4 regions of the Bradyrhizobium sp. USDA 4504 genome follow, and region 1 is predicted to be linked to each of the others. Evidence: predicted binding sites of a transcription regulator. Region 1 holds the regulator's gene; each other region holds the start of a gene.
The links. Region 1 encodes PhoB, which activates phosphate uptake and scavenging genes when phosphate is short. Its sites were predicted from a motif close to TGTCATNNANCTGTCAT; they were not measured.
Positions count from the first base shown of each region.

Region 2: ACVMB1_RS15725 (phospholipase C) is a predicted target of PhoB. The motif match lies at 1,249-1,265, and genes of this name have one in related genera.
Region 3: ACVMB1_RS32785 (DUF2794 domain-containing protein) is a predicted target of PhoB. The motif match lies at 2,146-2,162, and genes of this name have one in related genera.
Region 4: ACVMB1_RS16335 (OprO/OprP family phosphate-selective porin) is a predicted target of PhoB. The motif match lies at 2,391-2,407, and genes of this name have one in related genera.

Region 1 is NZ_JBSSGV010000001.1:6,465,802-6,470,705, forward strand. It holds gene ACVMB1_RS30410 (aspartate aminotransferase family protein) at 1-728, opposite strand, end outside; gene ACVMB1_RS30415 (GcrA family cell cycle regulator) at 1,216-1,728, shown strand; gene phoB (phosphate regulon transcriptional regulator PhoB) at 1,969-2,679, opposite strand; gene phoU (phosphate signaling complex protein PhoU) at 2,825-3,541, opposite strand; gene pstB (phosphate ABC transporter ATP-binding protein PstB) at 3,648-4,466, opposite strand; gene pstA (phosphate ABC transporter permease PstA) at 4,463-4,904, opposite strand, start outside.
Region 2 is NZ_JBSSGV010000001.1:3,394,171-3,399,074, reverse strand. It holds gene ACVMB1_RS15730 (alpha/beta fold hydrolase) at 1-867, shown strand, start outside; gene ACVMB1_RS15725 (phospholipase C) at 1,342-2,988, shown strand; gene ACVMB1_RS15720 (cytochrome-c peroxidase) at 3,098-4,429, shown strand; gene ACVMB1_RS15715 (aldo/keto reductase) at 4,502-4,904, shown strand, end outside.
Region 3 is NZ_JBSSGV010000001.1:7,002,302-7,007,205, forward strand. It holds gene ACVMB1_RS32775 (ABC transporter permease) at 1-470, shown strand, start outside; gene ACVMB1_RS32780 (Bax inhibitor-1/YccA family protein) at 705-1,496, shown strand; gene ACVMB1_RS32785 (DUF2794 domain-containing protein) at 1,718-2,089, opposite strand; gene ACVMB1_RS32790 (DUF1223 domain-containing protein) at 2,617-3,378, opposite strand; gene acnA (aconitate hydratase AcnA) at 3,605-4,904, opposite strand, start outside.
Region 4 is NZ_JBSSGV010000001.1:3,516,911-3,521,814, reverse strand. It holds gene ACVMB1_RS16340 (winged helix-turn-helix transcriptional regulator) at 1-378, shown strand, start outside; gene ACVMB1_RS16335 (OprO/OprP family phosphate-selective porin) at 731-2,329, opposite strand; gene ACVMB1_RS16330 (DegQ family serine endoprotease) at 2,675-4,033, shown strand; gene ACVMB1_RS16325 (replication-associated recombination protein A) at 4,030-4,904, shown strand, end outside.

The DNA.
Region 1 (4,904 bases):
ATCACGTCCGGCGTGACGCCGGTGCGCTTGTAGGCGAACAGCTCGCCGGTTCGGCCCATGCCGGTCTGCACCTCGTCGAAGGCGAGCAGCAGGCCGTGCTCGTCGCACAGCGCGCGCAGTGCCTTGAAGAACGCCTGTGGCGCCGAGCGCACGCCGCCCTCGCCCTGCACCGGCTCGATCAGGATGCCGGCGGTGTGCGGACCGATCGCCTTCTTCACCGCGTCGATGTCGCCATGCGGCACCTGGTCGAAGCCGTCCATCGGCGGGCCGAAGCCCTCGAGATATTTCGCCGAGCCGGTCGCCGCCAGCGTGCCCAGCGTGCGGCCGTGGAAGGCGCCCTCGAAGGTGATGATGCGGTAGCGCTCGCCATGGCCCTTGGAGAAGTGATAGTGGCGGACCAGCTTGATCACGCCCTCCATCGCTTCCGCGCCGGAATTGCAGAAGAACACGAAGTCGGCAAAGCTCTGCTCGCACAGCCGCGCGGCAAGCACCTCGCCGTCCGGGCTCTTGAACAGGTTCGACATGTGCCAGAGCTTGGTCGCCTGTTCCTGCAGCGCCTTGACGAGATGCGGATGCGCGTGCCCGAGCGCGTTGACCGCGACGCCCGAGGTGAAATCGAGATAGCGGTCGCCGTTGGTTGCGATCAGCCAGGCGCCCTCACCGCGCTCGAAACCGAGATCGACCCTGGCGAAGACGGGGAGCAGATGCGACGTGGCAGCGTTGGTCATGACGATCACTGACGGTTTTTAAGCCGACAATTGCCGCGCGCCTTGACGCCAGCGCAGCAACGGCCAGCTTCGGAAAACAAAACGGCCGCCTTTGCGGGCGGCACGTGGCGGGCATTCTATGCTGCGGTCGGTAAGTGTCAATCGCCACGAAGTGGCCTTCCTGCAATGCGAAACGAGCGCAATCCGGAGCATTCCGGTGCGGTGGAAAAGCCTCATCGCGATGCTTAACTGTGTGGGAACATGTGGACGCACGACCGCGGACTCTTGCGCCAGAGTCACGCCATATTGTAGCGTTTGGCCTGTCGGGTACGACATCTCGTGCGGCGGTACTGGACCCTCTAAGTAGCCTTTGTGTCTCGCGTAAACGTTCGGGCGCAACACCGTGCCCGGCGAGGGCTAAGGGATTCTGGCCGCAGGGATATTTGTCCAGATTGGCTCGCAGCGCCGCTCCAATGATTGGCCGGCGCTACGCGAAGGGAAGAATGCGATGACTGTATTGACCTGGTCCGACGATCGCGTCGAGCAGCTGAAGAAGCTCTGGGAGTCCGGCCTGTCGGCCAGCCAGATCGCGGCGGAACTTGGCAATGTGACGCGAAACGCCGTGATCGGCAAAGTGCATCGGCTCGGCCTCTCCGGCCGCGCCAAGGCACCCTCCACGGCCGCGCCGCGGCAGCGCAAGGCCCGCCCCGCCCAGCACATGATGCGGGTGGCGCGCCCGGTCTCGCGCGGCAACACCGCGCTGGCGCACGCCTTCGAGGCCGAGATGGAGCCCGATCCGATCTCCTACGACAATGTGGTGCCGATGAGCCAGCGGCTGTCGCTGCTCGAGCTCAACGAGGCCACCTGTCACTGGCCGGTCGGCGATCCCTCGAGCCCGGAATTCTTCTTCTGCGGCGGCAAAGCGCTCGGCGGCCTGCCCTATTGCGCGCATCACTCGCGCGTCGCCTACCAGCCCGCCGCCGATCGCCGCCGGCCGTCGGCGAAACCGCAGATCAAGTGAGCACTCGGGAAAACGACGGAAGACCTCAAAGACAAATCCCCGCGAAAGCGGGGATTTTTTTGTGTGACCCAGCCCGGCTATATCACCAGCGTCGTCCCGGCGCAGGCCGGGACCCATAACCACGAATGGGTGTTGTTAGAAAGCCGTCTGGCCGCGTGCCGATTGCGCTGGCCGCAGCGTATGGGTCCCGGGTTTCGCCGGGACGACGCCGTGTTGCGGTTTATGAATGCCGCATGGCCGTTACGGCTGCGGCTCGGCCTTGGCAAAGCGGTCGTCGAGCGCGTAGCCGGCGCCGCGCACAGTGCGGATCGGATCCTGCTCGCGGCCCGGATTGAGCAGCTTGCGCAGGCGGCCGATATGCACGTCGACGGTGCGCTCATCGATGTAGATGTCGCGGCCCCAGACGCTGTCGAGCAATTGCTCGCGGCTGAACACGCGGCCGGGATGCTCAAGGAAGAATTCGAGCAGGCGATACTCGGTCGGCCCGAGATCGATCGGACGGCCCGAGCGCGCCACGCGGCGCTTCTCGCGGTCGAGCTCGATGTCGCCGTAGGTCAGCACGGTCGCAAGCCGCTCCGGGCTGGCGCGGCGCAACAGGCCCTTCACCCGCGCCAGCAGCTCCGGCACCGAGAACGGCTTGACGATGTAATCGTCCGCGCCGGTGGCAAGCCCGCGCACGCGCTCGCTTTCCTCGCCGCGCGCGGTCAGCATGATGATCGGAAGCTGCTTGGTCTCGGGCCGCGCCCGCAGGCGGCGGCACAGTTCGATGCCGGACAGGCCCGGCAGCATCCAGTCCAGCACCACGAGGTCGGGAACGCGCTCCTTCAGCCTTGTATCCGCATCGTCGCCGCGCCCCACCGTCTCGACATCGTAGCCTTCCGCATCGAGATTGTAGCGCAACAGCGTCGTCAGCGCTTCCTCGTCTTCGACTACCAGAATGCGTGCGCTCATCGGTTTAAGTTCTTTCTCTGTGGTGATCCGTTGCCCAGACGCAAACCGAAACGCTTACTTCCTTGAGCATAGTCCCCGCGGAAACGATTTGTCGCGAGGATCATCCAGTTTCGCTCTTGCCGGTTCCGTGCTTGCCGATCATGCCTCAGTTGCCCGGCACCGTGGTGGCAAAAGTGGTCATGTCGCCCTTCGGGCGCTTGTCGGTGATCTGCTGGCCCTCGATCATGTAGAACACGGTCTCGGCGATATTGGTGGCGTGATCGCCGATCCGCTCGATGTTCTTGGCGCAGAACATCAGATGGATGCAGAACGAGATGTTGCGCGGATCTTCCATCATGTAGGTGAGCAGTTCGCGGAACAGCGAGGTGCAGATCGCATCGACCTCCTCGTCGCCCTTCCAGACGTTCATCGCCGCCGGCAGGTCGTGCGCGGCATAGGCGTCGAGCACCGACTTGACCTGCGACAGCACGAGGTCGGTCATGTGCTCGAGGCCGCGGATCAGCTTCAGCGGCTGGAAATCGCTCTCCAGCGCCGCGACGCGCTTGCCCATGTTCTTGGCGAGGTCGCCGATCCGCTCGAGGTCGGTGGCGACGCGCATCGCGCTGACGATCTCACGCAGATCGATCGCCATCGGCTGGCGGCGGGCGATCGTCAGCACCGCCCGCTCTTCGATGTTGCGCTGCAGATTGTCGATCTCGATGTCGGCGGCGACCACGCGCTTGCCGAGCGCGACGTCGCGACGGATCAGCGCGTCGACCGACTCGGTAATCATCCGTTCGACCAGGCCGCCCATCTCGGCGACCAGGCGAGTCAACTCCTGCAGGTCGCTGTCGAATGCCTTGGCGGTATGTTCAGAAGCCATCGCTTGTCTCCCTCAACCATGATCCCGGGGATCATGGTTTCGTGTCCTGAATTTTAGCATGACCTGATCGGAAAACCGGTTTCCACTTTTCCGGATCATGCGCCGGTCAACCGAACCGGCCGGTGATGTAGTCCTGGGTGCGCCGATCGCTCGGTGAGGTGAATATCTTGTTGGTGTCGTCGAACTCGATCAGCTCGCCGAGATACATGAAGGCGGTCTTATCGGAGACGCGCGCCGCCTGCTGCATGTTGTGGGTGACGATCGCGATCGTGTAGTCCTCGGAGAGCTCCTGGATCAGCTCCTCGACCTTGGCGGTCGAGATCGGGTCGAGCGCCGAGCACGGCTCGTCGAACAGGATCACCTCGGGACGCACCGCCACGGTGCGCGCGATGCACAGGCGCTGCTGCTGGCCGCCGGAGAGCGACAGGCCGGAGGCGTTCAGCTTGTCCTTGACCTCGTTCCACAGCGCGCCGCCGCGCAGCGCCTTCTCGACCCGGTCGTCCATCTCGGACTTCGAGATCTTCTCATAGAGGCGGATGCCGAAGGCGATGTTCTCGTAGATCGTCATCGGGAACGGCGTCGGCTTCTGGAACACCATGCCGACCCGCGCGCGCAGCAAGTTGAGGTCGAGCTTGGGGTCGAGAATGTTGGTCTGGTCCAGCATCAGCTGGCCGACCGCGCGCTGACCCGGATACAGGTCGTACATCCGGTTGAAAATGCGCAGCAGGGTCGACTTGCCGCAGCCGGACGGGCCGATGAACGCCGTGACGCGGTTGGTGCCGAGCGCCAGGTTGATGTTCTTCAGCGCGTGGTGCTCGCCGTAATAGAAGTTGAGGTTGCGCACCGTGACTTTCGGCGGCGCTTCCGGCAGCGGAACCTGGGGAATGTGGCCTGCGGCAGTCGTGGAGACGGAAAGCTCGGTCATTTTGCGGCCCTTTCGGCACCAAGGATACGCGCGCCGATATTCAACGCGAGCACGGTGAATGTGATGAGCAGCGCGCCGCTCCACGCCAGCTCTTTCCAGTAGGCGTAGGGGCTCTGCACGAAGTTGTTGATGGTCACTGGCAGGTTGGCCATCGTCTTGGTCAGATCCAGGCTGAAGAACTGGTTCGACAGCGCGGTGAACAGCAGCGGCGCGGTCTCGCCGGCGACGCGGGCGGTCGCCAGCAGCACACCGGTGATCAGACCCGATCGCGCGGCACGATAAGCGATCCGCTTGATCACCAGCGAACGCGGCAGGCCGAGCGCGGAGGCGGCCTCGCGCAGCGGATTGGGCACCAAGAGCAGCATGTCCTCGGTGGTGCGCAGCACGACCGGGATCACGATCACCGCGAGCGCAAGGCTGCCTGCGATCGCCGAGAAG
Region 2 (4,904 bases), 3.1 Mb from region 1:
GACGACGGAGTGCGGCTCTATTTCGAGGAGACCGGATCGGGGCATCCGGTGATCCTGGTTCACGAGTTCGCCGGCGACTTGCGCAGCTACGAGCCGCAGATGCGGCACTTCGGCAAGCGCTTCCGGACCATCGCCTACAATGCGCGCGGCTTTCCGCCGTCGGATGTGCCGGAGCAGGTCTCGTCCTATTCGCAGGCGCGCGCCGCCGACGATATCCTGGCGGTGCTCGATCATATCGGCGCGCCGAAGGCGCATATCGTCGGTCTGTCGATGGGCGGCTTTGCGACGCTGCATTTCGGATTACGTCACCCTGATCGGGCGCTGTCGCTATGCATCGGTGGCTGCGGCTACGGCGCCGAGCTCGATAAGCGCGAGACGTTTCGCGCCGAGGCCGACGTGATCGCGGGCATGATCCGCAAGGAGGGCATGCCGACCTTCGCCGAGCGCTACGCCTACGGGCCGACCCGCGTGCAGTACGAGAACAAGGACCCGCGCGGCCATGCCGAGTTCAAGGCCATGCTGGCCGAGCATTCGGCGGTGGGATCGGCCAACACCCAGCAGGGCATACAGAAGGAGCGCCCTTCGCTCTACACGCTGGTCGACGAGATGAAGCGGATCAAGGTGCCGACGCTGATCATCACCGGCGACGAGGATTGGCCTTGCCTGCTGCCGGGCATCCTGATGAAGCAGAGCATCCCGTCTGCCGCGCTCGCGGTGATGCCGAACTGCGGCCACGCCATCAACATCGAGGAGCCCGACGAATACAACCGGATCGTCGGCGAATTCCTGGCGCAGGTCGAGAGCGGCCGCTGGCCGCAGCGCGATCCGCGCGCGGTCAGTGCTTCGATCACGGGAATGAAGGGGTAGGCTTCACGCCGAGTTGAATCGCGGCCTTCATCCGCCACCAGACCAAGCATCCGCGCTTTTCGGGACACATCCCCGGAAGGCGCGGATTTTTTTCGGGCGTGAGCAAGCCGCGACAGCCGGCGGTGCACAACCTGTTCGCATGATTGCTGGCTGCTGCAGTCATCTCCAACGCGATCCGTTCAATTCCATGTCTTGTGACCGAAACCGCGTCCACAGATAGCCGATCGCGTGAGACGGAAGAGGAGGGCGTCTGTCATGCGCGCAAAGATTGGTCCCCCGGTATCTGCAACCGATGCGGACATGAGCGCGCATCATCGTTCGTCGCATTCATTCGACCGACACAGCGCTGTCATCGGTGGTGGATAACTTGTCGCAGGTCGACGTCATAAATCCTTAAAAATAAAAAGGGGCACTACGGTGAAAGCCAAATTTCTTTCGACGGTCGGAGTCTGTCTGGTTGCTGCCGCTGCGGTGATGTGCAGCGCCGCCGCTCAGGACGACAACAAGGGCAATAACGGCCACGATCATCATCCGCACGACATCCACACCCAAACGCCGATCAAGCATCTCGTCGTCATCTTCAACGAGAACCGCTCGTTCGATCACTACTTCGCAACCTACCCGGTTGCGACCAACCCGACCGGCTCGATTCCGTTCACGGCGAAGCCGCATACGCCGAAGGTCAACAATCTCGCCAGCGCCAATCTGTTGACCAATAACCCGAACACCAATCCGGCCAACGGCACCGGCGCAACCAATCCGTTCCGCCTCGACCGCACCCAGGCCAACACCAAGTCGCAGAACCACGCCTACACGCCCGAGCAGCAGGCAGTCGACAACGGCAAGGAAGACCTGTTTCCGAAATTCACCGGTCGCGGCACCGCCGGCGGCGTCGGCGCGTTCGGCACCAACGGGCAGGTGATGGGCTATTTCGACGGCAACACCGTCACCGCGTTCTGGAATTATGCCCAGAACTTCGCGATGAGCGACAATAGCTGGACCGACACCTTTGGTCCGTCGACGCCCGGCGCGCTCGAGGTGATCTCCGGCCAGACCAACGGCGCGCAGAACATCGTCGGCTCGTCATCTTCGATCGCCGACGGCCAGGGCGGCCTGACGCTGATCGGTGATACCGACCCTGCCTACGATGCCTGCTCTAGCACGACCAGCCAGGTCCTGATGACCAGCAAGAACATCGGCGACCTGCTCAATGCCGAGCAGATTAGCTGGGGCAGCTTCATGGGCGGCTTCGACCTGACGCTCAAGAACAGCAACGGCACCACCAACTGCGGCCGCAGCACGTTCTCGAGCAACGTCAACGGCACCGTCGTGGACTACATCCCGCACCACGCCTGGTTCCAGTACTACAAGTCGACCGCCAACCCGAGCCATGCGCGGCCGAGCTCGGTGAATGCGGTCGGACACACCTATGTGCCCGGCAGCAAGACGCTCGATCCGGCCAATCACGCCTACGATCTCGAGGACTTCTATGCTTCGGTGAAGGCCGGCAACTTCCCGGCCGTCTCCTACATCAAGATGCCGGCCTATCAGGACGGTCATCCCGGCAACTCCGATCCGCTCGATGAGCAGGCCGGCAATGTCGAGCTGATCAACTTCCTGCAGAAGCAGAAGGAGTGGGGCGAGACCGCCGTCATCATCACCTATGACGACTCCGACGGCTGGTACGACCACCAGTACCTTGCACCGATCAGCGCCTCGTATGATCCCACCGCCGACCAGGTCAACGGTCCCGGCCAGTGCGGTCGCGGTATCGGCAGGCAGACGCCGCCGAACGGCCTCAACGGCCAGCCGGTAAACGGCCGCTGCGGTCCCGGTACGCGTGTCCCGTTCCTGGTGATCTCGCCCTTCGCCAAGCGGAATTACGTCAGCCACACCCGCATCTCGCAGGCCTCCGTCGTTCGCTTCATCGAGGACAACTGGCTGCACGGCCAGCGTCTCGGCGGCGGCTCGTTCGACGACAACGTCGAATCGATCGCCGACATGTTCGACTTCGAGCGCGGCCACGGCCAGGACCACGAGTACCGGCAGGACACGCTGTTTCTCGATCCGACCGCCGGCACCGTCATCGTCAGCGCGCCGGACGATCACCATCACCACTAACGCCCTTCGGTTCTGATCCAATCAGAACCGAAGCTCTGCCCTGACGCGTTCTGCTCGCGCGAACTGGTCTCCAGTTCGCGCGAAAACGCTTAACGACACTGGATCTGATATGAATGGCCGCACCTTGTGGCTTCTCGGCGCCGGCCTGCTGTGCATGGCCGGCGCCGTTGCGGCCGTCGAGACGCAGGGACTTCCGGGGACCAATCCGAACCCGGTGCAGCTCAGGCGTCCGCCTGTTGCTCCGCTGTCCGCCATGGCGCAGCTCGGCCAGAAGATTTTTTTCGACGCGTCGCTGTCCTCGTCGGGCGCATTGTCATGCGCGTCCTGTCACAGTCCGGACCACGCCTACGGGCCACCCAATGATGGGCCGGTGATGCTCGGCGGGCCCGCGCAATCCCGGCAAGGGACACGCGCCGTGCCGGGCCTGACCTATCTCGAGCGGCAGCCGAATTTCAGCATCGGGCCGGAAAAGGACGAAGACGACAATGTCGTCGACTTCGCGCAACTGGCCGCGCTCGGCCAGCAGGCTCCGCGCGCCAAGAAGGTCGCGACCGGGACTGCCGCGTCGGCGGTCAACATCGTGCCGCAGGGCGGACTGTTCTGGGACGGCCGCGCCGATACGCTGCAGGACCAGGCGATCTTCCCGCTGCTTGATCCCAACGAGATGGACGGCGGCAGCATCGAAATCGTGGCGCAGAAGCTGCGCCAGGCGAGCTACGCGCCGCGCTTCGCCGAGCTGTTCGGCGCCGGTGTCTTCGACAATACGCGGCTGCTGGTCGCGGAGGCGATGTTTGCCGTCGCGCGCTATCAGGTTGAGGAGCCGAGCTTCCATCCCTACACCAGCAAGTTCGACTACTGGCTGGAGGGCAGGGCGCGATTGAACGAGAGCGAATTGCGCGGCCTGCAATTGTTCAACGATCCGGACAAGGCCAATTGCGGCGGCTGCCATACGTCGCAGCCGACCCGGGACGGTCTGCCGCCGCTGTTCACCGATCACCAATATGAGGCGCTCGGTGCGCCGCGCAACGCCGCGCTCGCCGGCAACCGCGATCCCGACCATTTCGATCTCGGGGTCTGCGGTCCGTACCGCACCGACATTGCCGAGCAGACGCAATATTGCGGGATGTTTCTGACGCCGACCTTGCGCAACGCGGCAACGCGTCGCGTGTTCTTCCACAACGGCGTCTTCACCAGCCTCGAGCAGGTGCTCGACTTCTATAACTTCCGCGATACCAATCCGGAGAAGGTCTTTCCGCGCGGCGCCGACGGCACGGTGCGCAAGTACGATGACCTGCCGGAAAAATATCACGGCAATGTCGACGTCAGCGATCCGCCGTTCGAGCGCCATCTCGGCGACACGCCGGCGATGACGGCGCAGGACGAGGCCGACATTATCGCCTTCCTGAAGACGCTAACCGACGGCTACCAGCCGGAGCGGTGAGACGTCGCGACGTTCCATCGCGGAACCGAACCGCGAGTTGGCAGGGCTTCGTCATGCGCGCATAATGGGCGCATGAATGTCGTCGAAGGCAACGGTGCCAGAATCCCGGCAATCGGGCTCGGCACATGGGAGCTGCGCGGGCGGACCTGCGCACGCATCGTCGAGCAGGCGTTGCGGCTCGGCTATCGCCACATCGACACCGCCCAGATCTATGACAATGAGCGCGAAGTCGGCGAGGGGCTGCGTGCCTCCGGCATCAAGCGCGACGACGTGTTCGTCACCACCAAGGTCTGGACCACGCATTTCATGGCCAAGGATCTCGAGCGGTCGGCGAAGGAGAGCCTGGCGCGGCTGCGCCTGACCGAGGTCGATCTGTTGCTGCTGCACTGGCCCAATGCACAGGTGCCGCTTGCCGAGACGCTCGGCGCGCTGGCGCGGGTCAGGCAGGCGGGCCTGGCGCGGCATATCGGCGTCT
Region 3 (4,904 bases), 540 kb from region 1:
AGCAGGTCGCCGACGCGTTCCCGATGGTGACCAGCGTGCGGGTCCGCGAGGCGCTGGAGACGGTCGGCAGCGTGGTCAGCAATCTGGTGCTGGCGATCCGCGGCGCCAGCGCCGTGACGCTGATCTCCGCGATCCTGGTGCTCGGCGGCGCGCTCGCCGCCGGACACCGCCACCGCGTCTATGACGCCGTGATTCTCAAGACGCTCGGCGCCACGCGGGTGCGACTGCTCGGCGCCTACGCGCTGGAGTATCTGATGATCGGTTTTGCAACCGCGGTGTTCGGGGTGATCGCCGGCTCGATCGCGGCCTGGCTGATCGTGACTAGGCTGATGACGCTGAGTTTTATCTGGCAGGCCGGCAGCGCCGCGCTGGTCGTGGTCGCCGCGCTGGTCGTCACGGTCGGACTGGGGCTCGCCGGGACGCTGCTCGCGCTAAACCAGAAGCCGGCCTCAGTGTTGCGGAATTTGTGACAAAATGTAGCGGCGCGAGCGCCGTTTTTGCCTATGATGCTAGGGCAGAGCGACATTCGGCCGCGCGTGGAAGCTTGCGTCGGATGTGTTAATTTCCCACATACCAATCGGGTCGGATAGTCGGTTTGAATGACACGGAATTAATGTTCCGCAAACCGAGCCATCTGAGATAGATTTACGACCGGCGCCGCAAATCCCTTGCGCTCCACCGGGACCAACCACGGGAATTCGACCATGTCGGACCTAGACCGCAACTACGCTTCTCCTTTCGGCCGGGCCGCCGGGCGCATTGACGCTGCGGCCGTCGACGCCGGTCTGCGCGCCTACATGCTGCGCATCTACAACTACATGAGCATCGGCCTGGCCATCACCGGCCTCGCCGCGCTCGGCGTCTACATGGGTGCGGTGACGACCGACCAGTCGGCCGCCGTCGCCAAGTTCGGCAACGCCTATCTGACGCAGTTCGGCTACGCGATGTTCGTGAGCCCGCTGAAGTGGCTGTTCATCCTCGCCCCTCTGGCGATGGTGTTCGTCATCTCGGCCGGCATCAACCGCCTGCAGCCCGCGACCGCCCAACTCCTGTTCTGGGTGTTCTCGGCGCTGATGGGTCTGTCGCTGTCGTCGATCTTCCTGGTGTACACGCACACCTCGATCGTGCGCGTGTTCTTCATCACCGCGGCAACGTTCGGTGCGCTGAGCCTCTACGGCTACACCACCAAGCGTGACATGAGCGGCATGGGCTCGTTCCTGTTCATGGGTCTGATCGGCATCATCATCGCGAGCCTGGTCAACCTGTTCCTGGCGAGCTCGGCGCTGCAGTTCATCGTGTCGGTGGTCGGCGTGCTGGTGTTCGCGGGCCTCACCGCCTGGGACACCCAGCGGCTGAAGAACGACTACATCTACGGCTACGCCTCGCAGGGTGGCGTGATGGCAGAGCGTGCGGCAATCACTGGTGCGCTGTCGCTCTACCTGAACTTCATCAACCTGTTCACGCTGCTCCTGCAGCTGCTCGGCCAGCGCGACTAAGCGCCTCGAGCGAGCCGATCAAATCCAAGCCCCGGCCATTCCGCCGGGGCTTTTCTTTTGGGCGAGGCGAGATGTGATGTAGCCCGGATGAAGCGCAAGCGAAATCCGGGATAGGCTCATCCGCGGCTTCAACGGCCCCGGATTGAGCGGAGCCTGCCATCGAGCGCGTTCGCGCGGCCCGTTGGCTCCATCCGGGCTGCAAGCAGACTGACCTGACGCGCTTAGACCAGCGACAGCTTGCGGTCGATCACGAACAGCACGCGTTCGAGTTCATGGCCGCGGCGCAGGATCAGGCCGGTCGCGGAAATCACGCTGTACATGCCCTGCTTGCGCGCAAGCCGGGGGTCCTTCTCGATCCGGTAGATCGGCACTTCCGACGCGCGCCGGAACACCGAGAACACGGCCCGATCCTTCAGGAAGTCGATCGCATAATCGCGCCACTCGCCGTCGGCGACCATGCGGCCGTAGAGATTGAGAATGCGGTTGAGTTCAAGTCGATTGAAAGTCACGCGATTGGGCTGAGGGGTCGCGGCGGCGGTGCGCGCCGCGGCACGACTCCCGCTCGGATCAGTGTCCTCCGAGATCAAACTCATCGAGCGCCTCCTGTCACCTCGGTGGCGATCGGGTTCCGAAGGCCCCTCTTCGGGATCGTCACGAGAGTGACATGATCGCGCTAAGCGCGCGGGCCCGCAAGGGGCCAATCGCAATGCAACCGGGCCTTAACCACCGCCGCGCGCGGCGGATTGTCCGAAAAACCGCAGAGTCACGGGAACGTTAGCGGAATCATATTGCTGCCCCACTTCCGCCCATCGCCCGCCCCGCTGCCCTGCGAAAAGGAAACCCTGCGTTGGCCCGGTCCTTTCGGTTCCGGATTCCTCAGCCCCCAGCCCCCCGGGGCCGTCGGGATCGGGCCTGTTCGCAGGGGAGTCAAATCCCAACACTGGGCCAACGAAAGTTGGTCCTTTTTGTTTTGGGGCCTGCGCAAGCGAGACGCGCGCGCCAAGCACCGGCGCCTTCCTTTCGGCAGATCACTGAATGCAGGTTTGTCGCCATGCGGCTGCACGAAAACATGCGTGCGACCGGCGGAAGCCAGCGCATCGCGCCTTACCGCAGCGAGGCGCTAGTGAAGTGAGGTGAAGGCAGCGCCGAGCATCGGGCCCGGCTTGTCGCGGTTGCCGTCCTGGACGTACACCGCCGCAGCATCGACACCGTCACGCGTGATGTTCTCCAGCGGCACGGTCCAGCTCCCGGACGAACCGTTCCAGTCACCGACCTTGAGGAGATTGCGCACGACGTTGTGGTAGGTGATCTCGCGGCCGCGGTTCTCGCCGCGCGCGATCGAGATCGGCACCGACTTCGAGATCGAGCAGATCCAGACCTCGCCGCGCGACACGGCCGGCGACTTCGATGCGGCGACCGACACGTTGATCTGCTTTCCGCTCAGCGTCATCGTCACGGGCACCGACATCACGCTGCCGCTCCTTTCGGTGTCCTTGATGGCGTCCTCGATACTGGCGCGATCGCTGCCGATCACATGCGCGGAGCCATTGATCACGGCTTGCGGCGTGTAGACGTCGCGGTCGCCGCGAACATGCGAATAGGCCTTCTGGCGCGCGCTGAAACGGGAATCGGCCAGCGTGTCCTTCCAGCCGAGATAGTCCCAATAGTCGATCGGCATGCTCAGCGCGATGACGTTGGGGTCCTTCGCGAGGTCACCGATGATCTTGTCCGCGGGCGGACAGGACGAGCATCCCTGCGAGGTGAAGAGTTCGACGACGGCACGCGGATCGGCGTGGGCGGGGCGGATGATCGCGACGATTGCGCAGATACCAAGGGCGCTGGACCATCGCGAGATACAGTTATAGGCCATCATCGCTGTCATACTGCGAACCAGTCGTGATGATTTCCATCCGTAATTGTACGGAGCATGAAGTCTGTCCCTGAACTTGCGTGCCCCAAAACGCGAGAAAGCGGCCTTTTCATAGGCCGCCTTCTTTTTAGCCGCTACTCACTAAGCAGTGAGGCACCGATCACAAATCCGCGTTGGAGCATGGTCCGGAAAAGTGTGAAACGGTTTTCCGGACAGACCATGCTCAAACAAAGGGGCCTTAGGCCGCGAGTTTGCGCAGCACATAATGCAGGATGCCGCCGTTGCGATAGTAGTCGAGCTCGTCCAGCGTATCGATCCGGCAGAGCAGCGGGACATCCTTTTTGCCGCCGTCAGCGGAGACGATCTCGGCCGTTAGCGTCTGGCGCGGCTTCAGGTCGCCCTGCAGCCCGCGGATCGTGACCTTCTCGTCGCCCTTGAGGCCGAGCGAGGACCACGACGTGCCGTCCTGGAAGGTGAGCGGAAGCACACCCATGCCGACCAGGTTGGAGCGATGGATGCGCTCGAAGCTCTGGCAGATCACCGCGCGCACGCCGAGCAGGCGCGTGCCCTTTGCGGCCCAGTCGCGCGACGAGCCGTTGCCGTATTCGGCGCCGGCGAACACCACCAGCGGCACGCTCTCCTGCTGGTACTTCATCGCGGCGTCGTAGATCGACATCTGCTCGCCGTCGGGCCAGTGCTTGGTCAAACCGCCTTCCGGAATATTGCCGTCGGCACCCTTCAGCATGAAGTTCTTGATGCGGATGTTGGCGAAGGTGCCGCGCATCATCACTTCATGGTTGCCGCGCCTCGTGCCGTACTGGTTGAAGTCGGCGGGACGCACCTGGTGCTCGCTGAGGAACTTGCCGGCGGGTGAGGTCAGCTTGATCGAACCGGCCGGCGAGATGTGGTCGGTGGTGATCTTGTCGCCGAACATCGCGAGGATCCGCGCGTCGACCACGTCGGTGACCGGATCCGGCTGCTTCTTCATGCCCTCGAAATAGGGCGGGTTCTGCACATAGGTCGAGCTCATGTTCCAGCGATAGGTCTCGCTTTCCGTGGTCTTGATCTTGCGCCAGTTGGTATCGCCCTTGAACACGTCGGCGTACTTCTTCTTGAAGATCGTCGCGGTGACGTACTTCTTCATGAAGGCGTTGATCTCCTTGGCGGTCGGCCAAATGTCCTTGAGGAACACCGGCTTGCCGTCCTTGCCGATGCCGAGCGGCTCGACCGCGAGATCCTTGGTCACGGTGCCGGCGATCGCATGCGCGACGACGAGCGGCGGCGAGGCGAGGTAGTTCGCCTGCACGTCGGGCGAGACGCGGCCTTCGAAGTTGCGGTTGCCCGACAGCACGGCGGCGGCGACGATGCCGTTTTCGTTGATTGACTTCGAGATGTCTTCCGGCAGCGGGCCGGAATTGCCGATGCAGGTCGTGCAGCCGAAGCCGACGAGGTTGAAGCCGACCTTGTCGAGATCGGCCTGCAGGCCAGAATTGGCGAGATACTCCGCCACCACCTGGCTGCCCGGCGCGAGCGAGGTC
Region 4 (4,904 bases), 2.9 Mb from region 1:
AAACGGAAGAATTTCGCGCGCCGGCCGGGCTGCGCGGTCGAGGCGGCGCTCGACCTGATCGACGGCAAATGGAAGGGCGTGATCCTGTATCATTTGCAGGCCGGCACCCAGCGCTTCGGCGAGTTGCGGCGGCGGATGCCCGGCATCACCCAGCGCATGCTGACCAAGCAGCTGCGTGCGCTCGAGGACGATGGCCTCGTGATCCGCAAGGTCTATGCCGAAGTGCCGCCGCGGGTCGAATACACGCTTTCCGAACTCGGCGAGAGCCTGCGCCCGGTGATCGATATTCTGAAAGCCTGGGGCGAGGGCCATCAGGAGCGGCTGTCCTGCGCGCCGGCGCCGGAGGTCATTGTGAAGAAGTCGAAGCGCGCGGCCTGAAAGCATGTTCGCGCGACGCGCTCCGCTTCACCTCGCCCTGCGTGCGGGGAGAGGCATAGGCCGCCTACGGCGGCCGTTCTCAAGAACGCCGAAGCGGTGCTTCGGCTATGACGCATCGTCAGATGCGTTCCGGGTGAGGGGGAGCCTCAGCAAGCGCAGCTGCTGCCGAATACGCGGAGAGGGCCCCTCACCCCAACCTTCTCCCCGTAAGAACGGGGAGAGGGAGCGCGGCGCCGTCCTGGTCAATATTCGACCGATCTCATTCAGCTAGAAACGCGTGAACCAAACGCTCGATGAAAACGGCCGGAGCGATGCCCCGGCCGTCTATGAGTTGGTCTCAGCTCCGATCAGATCAGAACGCAACCTGCGTACGCAGCGCGACCGCGTCGAACTTCGAGCCGACGTCCGCAGCCGAGGTCGCCGAGGCCTGCTTGGCGATATCGCCGTGCAGATAGTTCAGCATGAAGCGGACGTTGTTGTTGACGTACCAGTTCAGCGCGGCGGTGTAGACGGTCTGCCGTCCACCCGCGATGCCGACCGCCTGCGCGATCTGATCGTTGAGGTCCATCGTGCTGACGCGGCCGGCGATTTCCCAGGCGCCCCAGCCGCCGCCCGCGAGCGAGAACGGATCATGCGGCTTGATCCCGCTATAGGAGGCCGTCGCCGGGTTGTAGGCGTGGTTCTCGCCGGTCAGCACATAGCCGACCTGCGCGTAACCGCCGTCGAACTTCAGGCTCGGCGCGCCGAACGGCGGCAGTCCGGTGTTCGCGGAGCGGTCGACATTGAACCAGTAATATTCGCCCTGCGCGATGAACGGGCCATAGGTCGCCGCCGCCTCGACGCCGTAGACCTGCGCGCCGGAGACATTGGCGATCGCACCGGTCGAGATCAGCGTGGTCGGATCGATGCGCAGCTCGGGCCGGTCGCTGAGCGTGAGCGTCTGCGCCTGCGTGAGCTGGTTGCGCGGCGGCTGCACCAGCCATTCCGCATCGGCGCCAATGTGTACCGAATAATTCTTGCCGCTGATCGGATTGCCGGCGACGCGGATGACCCCGCCATACTGCTCGGACGTGCCGGCCGGCGAGGCGGAGGACGCGGAGTGGATGGCGCCCGACGTCGGTCCGGTGACATAGCCGCCGATCCAGAACTGGTCGTTCCACCAGCGGGTGCCGGCGGCCGAACGGAAGTCACCGGCGGCGATGTTCTGTGCGATGATGCCGACCGAGGCGCGCTCCATGAACAGGATGTCGTTGGAGCTGGTCGCTTCGTCGAGTGTCCACGGCACGTCCATGATGCCGCCTTCGATCGCCATCTTGCCGCCGAACGGCTTGAAGCCGGTGTAGCTCAGATACGCGTTCTCGATGCCCGAGGTGCCGCCGCCGGGCAGCGATCCCGGCGCCGCGCCGCCGAAGCCGTCGGACGAGCCGCCGAAATCGTAGATCAGTGAGTAATTCCAGTCACCGAAGAACTTGCCGACGATGCCGATGCGCGCGCGGCGGACGTTCTCGCCGCTGTCGAGCTTCTGCGGTGAGGTGCCTGCGGTGTTCGGGCGATAGTCGTAGCCGCCGACATCCCAGTGCACGCGGCTCGTGATCGCAACGCAGTTCTGTTCGTCCGCGGTGCAGATCGTCGGCCGGTTGTTCGGCATCGTCACCACGACGCCGGACGGCGCGACCGGGCCCTTCACCGGGATCGCGGCGTTGGCGGTCGCCACCCGCGCGGCCTTGGCATCCGCCGCCTTCGCATTGGCGTTTGCGCTGGCTGCGCTTGCAGTATTGGCGTTGGTCTGCTTCTGCAGTTTGTCGAGCTTCTGCTCGAGCATCTTCAGCTGCTGCTTCAGCAGCGCGATCTCCGCATCGCTGCCGCCTCCGGCCGATTGCGAATAGGCCGGCGAGGCGGCAAGCGCCCCTGCCAGGCCTATGGCGATTGCACTGACTTTTGTTGCACCCATTGTGCACCCCTGTTGTGTTTGAATTCCCCACTCACTCACTGAACGGTCCTAGGAGCGTATCGTGACTGACGCACGACAGTGCTTCCGGGCATCGCAGTTCCGCTTGTGGTCCGCAGGCAACAAGCGGAGCGGCGCAGTGAGATGACAGCTATCATAGAAGCTTGGCGGCGCGCTTCAACGCGGCCGCTGCGGGTTGTGCACCGGTACGGCGGGGGGCCAGTTATCCGGCCGGGCGCCCTTCAATTGCCCGGCGAACACGCCTATATTCCGGCGTTTCCACGAGAGGTGAGAATGCTCCGACCTGTCCGCTTTGCTGCCGTATCCGCTCTGTGCACGTTGGCCTTCATGGGGAATCTTTCCGCAGCCGCGGCCCAGGACCGCCGCGTGCCGTCCTCGCAGGCCGAGCTGCAATTGTCCTATGCGCCGATCGTGCAGCGGGTGCAGCCGGCGGTGGTCAATGTTTACGCCGCCAAGACCGTGCAAAACCGCAATCCATTTCTGGATGACCCGATTTTTCGCCGGTTCTTCGGCGTGCCGGGACAGCAGCCCGAGCAGATGCAGCGCTCGCTGGGCTCCGGCGTGATGGTCGACGGCTCCGGCCTCGTAGTCACAAACAATCACGTGATCGAGGGCGCCGATCAGGTGAAGGTCTCGCTCGCCGACAAGCGCGAATACGAGGCCGAGATCGTGCTGAAGGACAGCCGTACCGACCTCGCGGTGCTGCGCCTGAAGGACACCAACAAGGAGAAGTTCGCGACCCTCGACTTCGCCAATTCCGACCAACTGCAGGTCGGTGACGTCGTGCTCGCGATCGGCAATCCGTTCGGCGTCGGCCAGACCGTGACGCACGGCATCATCTCGGCCCTGGCGCGCACTCAAGTCGGGATCACGGATTATCAATTCTTCATTCAGACCGACGCCGCGATCAATCCCGGCAATTCCGGCGGCGCGCTGGTCGACATGACCGGCCGGCTCGCCGGCATCAACACTGCGATCTTCTCGCGCTCCGGCGGCTCGCAGGGCATCGGCTTTGCGATCCCCGCCAACATGGTGCGCGTCGTGGTGGCCTCCGCCAAGAGCGGCGGCAAGAATGTGAAGCGGCCATGGCTCGGCGCGCGGCTGCAGGCGGTGACGCCGGAGATTGCCGAGACGCTCGGGCTGAAGCTGCCGTCTGGCGCGCTGGTCGCCAACGTCGCGCCGAACAGCCCGGCGGCGAAGGCCGGACTGAAGCTCTCCGACCTGATCGTCGGGATCGACGGCACGCCGATCGACGATCCCAACGCGTTCGACTACCGCTTCGCGACCCGTCCGCTCGGCGGCAACGCGGAGATCGAGGTGCAGCGCGCCGGCAAGCCGGTGAAGCTCACCATACCGCTGGAGACCGCGCCCGACACCAACCGCGACGAGATCGTGCTGACCGCGCGCTCGCCGTTCCAGGGCGCGAGGGTCGCCAACATCTCGCCGGCGCTGGCCGACGAACTGCATCTCGACGCCGGTGCCGAGGGCGTGGTGGTGACTGATCTCGCCGGTGACGGCACCGCGGCCAATGTCGGCTTCCAGAAGGGTGACATCATCCTCGCGGTCAACAACGAGAAGATCGTGCGGACCAGCGACCTCGAGAAGGCATCGAAGACGGGGACGCGGGTCTGGCGCATCACGCTGGTGCGCGGCGGCCAGCAGATCAACGTGACGCTCGGCGGATGAGCCCCAAGCAACCGCGAGAGGCCGGCAACCTCTTTGCTGCGGCGGGGATGGAGCAGGACGCGCCGCACCCGCTGCCGGACCGGCTGCGTCCGCGCACGCTGGCCGATGTCGTCGGCCAGGATCACATCCTCGGCCCTGACGGCGCGCTGACGCGGATGCTGGAAACGCGCACGCTGGGCTCGCTGGTGTTCTGGGGGCCGCCCGGCACCGGCAAGACCACGGTGGCGCGGCTTCTGGCCGACGCCACCGAGCTGCATTTCGAGCAGATCTCCGCGGTGTTCTCCGGCGTCGCCGATCTCAAGAAGGCGTTCGATGCCGCGCGTGCCCGCCGCGAGACCGGCAAGGGCACGCTCCTGTTCGTCGACGAGGTGCATCGCTTCAACCGCGCGCAGCAGGATTCCTTCCTGCCCGTGATGGAGGACGGCACGGTGGTGCTGGTCGGCGCCACCACGGAGAACCCGTCCTTCGAGCTCAACGCGGCGCTTCTGTCGCGCGCCCGCGTGCTGGTGTTTCACTCGCTCGATACGGCGGCGATCGAGAAACTGTTCGCCAATGCCGAGAAGATCGAGGGCAAGCCGCTGCCGCTCGATGCCGAAGCCCGCGCCGTGCTGGTGCGGATGGCCGATGGCGATGGCCGCGCCTCGCTGACATTGGCCGAAGAGGTCTGGCGCGCCGCCCGCAAGGGCGAGGTGTTCAACGCCGAGCAGTTGCAGGCCATCCTGCAACGCCGGGCGCCGATCTACGACAAATCGGCCGACGGCCATTACAATCTGATCTCGGCGCTGCACAAGTCAGTGCGCGGCTCCGATCCGGATGCGGCGCTGTATTATCTCGCGCGCATGTTCGATGCCGGCGAGGATCCGCTGTTCCT